Linked DNA regions of Azospirillum sp. TSH100. The protein of the gene in region 1 interacts with the protein of each later gene in a pairwise test. Links are inferred from orthologs where the notes say so. Each region holds a gene or a part of one and is shown in the gene's direction. Other genes may lie near its edges. The genes, in order: E6C72_RS12575 and E6C72_RS10710.

Region 1 (3,124 bases):
AGGCGATGGTGACCAGCCCGGCCCCGGCGCGCAATGCGGCGACCGAGGCCAGCCGCGCCGCCCCGGTCATCCGCGCCCCGCCCAGCACCACCGCATGGCCGCGGGCATATTTGTGGCCGTCCAGCGCCGGCCACGGAAAACGGTGGCGCCACAGCGACGGCTCGTTGACCGCGGTCTGCGGCGCGATGCTGTCAAGCGCCCGGTCGGGAATGCCGATGTCGGCGACCACCACCTCGCCGCACAGGGTACGGCCGGGCAGCAGCACATGGCCGGGCTTGCGGCGGAAGAAGGTGACGGTCAGCGCCGCCTGGGGTGCGGCGCCCAGCACCCGGCCGCTGTCGCCGTGCAGGCCGCTCGGCACGTCGACGGCGACGACGGTGCGCCCCTCCATCGCCTCCACGATGGCACGGGCGAGGCCGTCGAGCGGCCGGGACAGGCCGGCGCCGAACAGCGCGTCGATGACCAGGGGGTTGCCCTTCAGGATGTAGGGATCGGCCGCCTCGATCGGACCGGGCCAGCGCTCCGCCGCCACCGCGGCATCGCCGGTCAGCGCGGATCGCGTGCCGAGCAGCGCCAGCCGCACCGGCCAGCCGGCCTCCAGCAGGAGCCGGGCGATGACGAAACCGTCGCCGCCATTGTTGCCGGGCCCGCAGAGCACGGCGGTGGGATGCGGCGCCCAGCGTTCGCATACCGCGCGGACCACGGCGGCGCCGGCGGCCTCCATCAGGGCCGGGCCGGGAACCCCGGCGGCGATGGCCAGCTGGTCGGCCCGATACATCTCCGCGACGGACAGAAGCTCATCCATCCCCCACTCTCCCCGACCGTGGCCCTGGCCGACCCTGGCCCGCCTTGCCGTTTCCCGGGCGGGCGAGGACCAGCACGCCCGCTCTACCCGTAGGCGATGTCCTCACCCTGGAAACTCATACGGACAAGCATAAACGCCCGCGAAACGGCGTTTAAGCCGTGCGGGCGTTTATCAAACAAAATTTTCGCTGGACGCGAATAATAGGATGGGGCGATGGATGGGACTCGAACCCACGACCGCTCGGACCACAACCGAGAGCTCTACCAACTGAGCTACCACCGCCGCCGTCAGCGTTTCCGCCGTCGGGAGCCGCGTTATGCTCCACCACGACTGCCCGGTCAAGCGCCTTTTTCACGAAAAGCGAAAAAACTTCTTTCGGAGCGGAGCAGCACCCCTTTCGCCCGGCTGATGGGGCTTTCAAACGCGCGCCACCGCGGAGCGCTTGCGCCAGTTGCACAAATATTGTTCACTCCGCTGAATCCTTCGGCAGCACCCTGCCCCATCGGACGGCATCCGACCGTCTTATGACCAGCGTCGATGCCGCCGGACCGGATTGGCCGAATGTGGCACGTTCCATGCTTACCGTCGTCGCTGTCGGCAGTGCCGTGGACGGTGCCTGCCGGCGTTGGCACCTCGTACACGAGAGACCCATGAAGAAGATCGAAGCCATCATCAAGCCGTTCAAGCTCGACGAGGTGAAGGAAGCCCTTCACGAAGTCGGGATCAAGGGGATCACCGTCACCGAAGCCAAGGGCTTCGGCCGCCAGAAGGGCCACACGGAGCTTTACCGCGGCGCGGAATACGTCGTGGACTTCCTGCCGAAGGTGAAGATCGAGGTGGTGATGGAAGACTCCCTGGTGGAACGGGCGATCGAGGCGATCCAGCAGGCCGCGCACACCGGCCGCATCGGCGACGGCAAGATCTTCGTCACGCCCGTGGAGGAAGTCGTCCGCATCCGCACCGGGGAGAAGGGTGCCGACGCGATCTGATCGCGCAACCGCCCGACATCCCGACCGTCCGACCGGATCGCTTCCGACCAGCACCCGCCAACATGCGCCGATTTCCCCTCCCCCTCACGCCGGCCCCGGCCGCACCCCTCGCCGAACGGCCGAAGGCCGCCTATGGCGAACGTGCGACTTTTTGGGTTGGCGCGTTGTGCGGGGAAGAAAGGCGTGAGATAACGTCCGCCGCGAGCGCCGCACTCCGCCGCCAGAGCCCCTTCGGGGCTTGGGCAGCGGCTTGACGCAGCGGGATCCAACCCTCTTAAAGCGTGGAAAAAGAGACATGTCCGACATCAGCAAGGTCTTCGACCTGATCAAGGAACACGACGTCAAGTACGTGGACCTGCGCTTCACCGACCCGCGCGGCAAGCTGCACCACACGGCCCAGCACGTCTCGACCATCGACGAGGACGTGTTCGAAGACGGCATCATGTTCGACGGTTCCTCGATCGCCGGCTGGAAGGGCATCGAAGAGTCGGACATGATCCTGAAGCTGGACCCGACGACGGCCGTCATGGATCCGTTCGCCGCCCAGCCGACGCTGAACATCCTCTGCGACGTGTACGATCCGGGTACCGGCGGCGCCTATGCCCGCTGCCCGCGCGGCATCGCCAAGGCCGCCGAGAAGTACACCGCTTCGGCCGGCATCGGCGACACCGTCTTCTTCGGCCCGGAAGCCGAGTTCTTCGTGTTCGACGACGTCAAGTACTCCGTCGACATGAACAAGGTGTCCTACGAGTTCGCCTCGGACGAGGGTTCCTACTCGTCGGGCAAGGATTATGAGGACGGCAACCTGGGCCACCGCCCGGGCACCAAGGGCGGCTATTTCCCGGTCGCTCCGGTCGACAGCTGCAACGACCTGCGCGCCGAGATGCTGAGCGTCCTGGCCGAGATGGGCGTTCCGGTCGAGAAGCACCACCACGAGGTGGCTGCCGCCCAGCACGAGCTGGGCATCAAGTTCGACACGCTGGTCCGCACCGGCGACAACATGCAGTACTACAAGTACGTGGTGCACAACGTCGCCCACGCCTATGGCAAGACCGCGACCTTCATGCCGAAGCCGGTCTTCGGCGACAACGGTTCGGGCATGCACTGCCACCAGTCGATCTGGAAGGACGGCCAGCCGCTGTTCGCCGGCAACCAGTATGCCGACCTGTCGGAGCTGGCGCTGTACTACATCGGCGGCATCATCAAGCACGCCAAGGCGCTGAACGCCTTCACCAACCCGTCGACCAACAGCTACAAGCGTCTGGTCCCGGGCTATGAGGCTCCGGTGCTGCTGGCCTATTCGGCCCGCAACCGTTCGGCGTCCTGCCGC
Region 2 (3,319 bases), 390 kb from region 1 along the record:
AAGATGTTTCGGCCGAGGCTTGGGCGTGCCCTTTGGGCTTCGCGCTTGCACACGACTGTAGCGGCGTGATAATCTGCCCAAATTGACGGCACTTTGTTGATTTGCCCATCAATCGGGCAGGTGAGAATGACCATACAAATCGGACCCATCACGCTCGCCGGACCGGTGATCCTGGCGCCCATGTCGGGTGTCTCCGACCTGCCGTTCCGCCGTCTGGTGAAGCGCGCGGGCTGCGGCCTCGTCGTGTCGGAGATGATCGCCAGCCAGGCGATGATCCGCGAGAACCGCCAGACCCTGCGCATGGTGGAGACCGAGCCGGAAGAGTTCCCGATGGCGGTCCAGCTCGCCGGCTGCGAACCCGAGGTGATGGCCGAGGCGGCGAAGCTGAACGAAGACCGTGGCGCTGCCGTCGTCGACATCAATTTCGGCTGTCCGGTCAAGAAGGTGGTCAACGGCCACGCCGGTTCGTCGCTGATGCGGGACGAGGCGTTGGCCGGCCGAATTCTGGAAGCGGTGGTGAAGGCCGTCAGCATTCCGGTGACGCTGAAGATGCGGCTGGGCTGGGACGAGACCAACCGCAATGCCCCGAACCTCGCCCGCATCGCGGAGCAATGCGGCATCAGGATGGTGACGGTCCATGGCCGCACCCGTATGCAGTTCTACACCGGCACCGCCGACTGGACTGCCGTCCGTCCCGTGAAGGAGGCGGTATCGATCCCGGTGGTGGTCAACGGTGACGTCACCAGCTTCGAGGCGGTGGACCGCGCGCTCGCCGAATCCGGTGCCGACGGCGTGATGATCGGGCGCGGCAGTTATGGCCGGCCCTGGTTCCCGTCGCAGGTCATGCATTACCTGCGCACCGGCGAGAAACTGACCGATCCACCGCTGCATGAGCAGATGGACACGCTGCTGGAGCATTTCGACAGTATGCTGAGCCATTACGGCAGCGACGGCGGCATCAAGGTCGCCCGCAAGCATGTCTCCTGGTATTCGACCGGCCTGCGCGGCTCCAACGAGTTTCGGCAGGAGGTCAACCAGTTGGGCGACCCGAACGCGGTGCGTGACCGCATCCGTGCCTTTTACGAACCGGCAATCGAAAGGATGGCCGCCTGATGGATCCCGTTTCCACAACCAGCCCCGGGACCGCCCAGAGTCAGCGTGGCCGCAACCGGTCGTCAGCGGCGCGGTCGCCCAGGCTGGAGTCCCTGGTGGTGCTGAACAGCCTGCCCGATCCTGTGCTGGTGGTGGACGGCAACGGCGATATCCGCTTCGTCAATCTGGAGGGACAGGAGTTCTTCGATCTGTCGGCCAATGCCATGGAGGGCATGCCGCTGCCCGACCTGCTCCCGCCGGACAGCCCGGTGATGGGCCTGATTCAGCAGGTCCGCCGCGGCAGCCGCCGCGTGTCCCAGGACGGCGTCGTCATCGACACCCCCCGGATCGGTCCGCACCATGTGACGGTGCAGGTGGCGACCATGGGCGACCCGCCCGACCATGTGGTGCTGACCATCCATGAGCGGTCGCTGGCCCGCAAGATCGATCATTCGCTGACCCACCGCCATGCCGCGCGCTCCGTGACCGCCATGGCGGCGATGCTGGCGCATGAGGTGAAGAACCCGCTGTCGGGCATCCGCGGCGCCGCTCAACTGCTGGAGGAGAACGCCAGCGACCAGGACCGGGTTCTGACCCGCCTGATCTGCGACGAGGCCGACCGCATCGTCGCCCTGGTCAACCGGATGGAGGTGTTCTCCGACGAGAGGCCGCTGGAACGCGCCGCGGTGAACATCCATACGGTGCTGGAACATGTGCGCAAGGTCGCCCAGAGCGGCTTTGCCCGAAAAATACGCTTTGTCGAGCGTTACGACCCGTCGCTGCCTCCTGTTTACGGCAATCGCGACCAACTTGTGCAGGTTTTCCTGAATCTGGTGAAAAATGCGGCAGAGGCTGCACCAGAATCAGGCGGCGAGATCACGCTGACCACCTCCTACCAGCATGGTGTGCGCATGGCATTGCCCGGTGGCGATGCGCGTCGGCATCTGCCCCTGCTGGTGACGGTTCAGGATAATGGCGACGGTATTCCGGAAGACCTGCAATCCAACCTGTTCGATCCGTTCGTGACCAGCAAAGTGAACGGGACTGGCCTTGGTCTTGCATTGGTGGCGAAACTGATAGGCGACCATGGCGGAACCATCGAGTTCGACAGCCAGCCTCGCCGGACCGTCTTCAAGGTGTCGCTGCCGATGTACGATGATTCGAAATACGATGAACCGAAGCTTTCCGGGGACTCGAAAATTTCTGATGCTGGCTTGCAGTCCAAGGGCGGCCGGGGGACTCGGTGATGAGCGCGGCGACCATTCTCGTCGCGGATGACGATCGCGCCATCCGCACCGTCCTGACGCAGGCCCTCGCCCGGCTGGGGCACGAGGTGCGCACCACCGGCAACGCCGCGACGCTGTGGCGCTGGGTGGCGGACGGGCAGGGGGATCTGGTCATCACCGACGTGGTGATGCCGGATGAGAACGGCCTGGATCTGATCCCCCGCATCAAGAAGCTGCGGCCGGAAATGCGCGTGATCGTGATGAGCGCGCAGAACACGCTGATCACCGCGGTGAAGGCGGCGGAACGCGGGGCTTTCGAGTATCTGCCCAAGCCCTTCGACCTGAAGGAACTGGTGTCGGTCGTCGAACGGGCGCTGAACACCAACACGCCGCCGGCCACCATGCCCGGCGGCGACATGGAGGGCGAGGAACAGCTGCCGCTGATCGGCCGCTCGCCCGCCATGCAGGAAATCTACCGGGTGCTGGCCCGCCTGATGGGCACCGACCTGACGGTGATGATCACCGGCGAGAGCGGTACCGGCAAGGAACTGGTGGCCCGTGCGCTGCACGATTACGGCAAGCGGCGCAACGGCGCCTTCGTCGCCATCAACATGGCGGCCATCCCGCGCGAGCTGATCGAATCCGAGCTGTTCGGTCACGAGAAGGGCGCCTTCACCGGTGCGACCAACCGGTCGACCGGCCGGTTCGAGCAGGCGCAGGGCGGCACCCTGTTCCTGGACGAGATCGGCGACATGCCGCTCGACGCCCAGACCCGGCTGCTGCGCGTGTTGCAGGAGGGCGAATACACCACGGTCGGCGGGCGCACTGCGATCAAGACCGATGTGCGCATCATCGCGGCGACCCACCGCGACCTGCGTACCCTGATCCGTCAGGGCCTGTTCCGCGAGGATCTGTTCTGCCGCCTGTGCGTCGTGCCGATCCGCCTGCCGCCGCTGCGTGAGCGGACCGAGGACATCCCGCTGCTGGTCCGCCATTTCCTC

The links.
Region 2: the proteins of E6C72_RS12575 (region 1) and E6C72_RS10710 interact in binary tests that used the Escherichia coli proteins (3 or more experiments, as listed by UniProt). The link is inferred for Azospirillum sp. TSH100 from one-to-one orthologs.

Annotation. Positions count from the first base shown.
Region 1 is NZ_CP039634.1:2,656,646-2,659,769, forward strand. What follows is about bases 321-3,124. They hold E6C72_RS12575 (P-II family nitrogen regulator), read left to right. Parts: upstream 321-1,455; coding sequence 1,456-1,794; downstream 1,795-3,124. Other genes in these bases: E6C72_RS12565 (NAD(P)H-hydrate dehydratase), read right to left, coding at 321-805; glnA (type I glutamate--ammonia ligase), read left to right, coding at 2,090-3,124. Outside these bases: more of E6C72_RS12565, read right to left, coding at 1-320. UniProt on the Escherichia coli protein: P-II indirectly controls the transcription of the glutamine synthetase gene (glnA). P-II prevents NR-II-catalyzed conversion of NR-I to NR-I-phosphate, the transcriptional activator of GlnA. When P-II is uridylylated to P-II-UMP, these events are reversed.
Region 2 is NZ_CP039634.1:2,269,031-2,272,349, reverse strand. What follows is about bases 227-3,225. They hold E6C72_RS10710 (nitrogen regulation protein NR(II)), read left to right. Parts: upstream 227-1,112; coding sequence 1,113-2,339; downstream 2,340-3,225. Other genes in these bases: ntrC (nitrogen regulation protein NR(I)), read left to right, coding at 2,339-3,225; dusB (tRNA dihydrouridine synthase DusB), read left to right, coding at 227-1,113. Also shown: more of dusB, read left to right, coding at 127-226; more of ntrC, read left to right, coding at 3,226-3,319.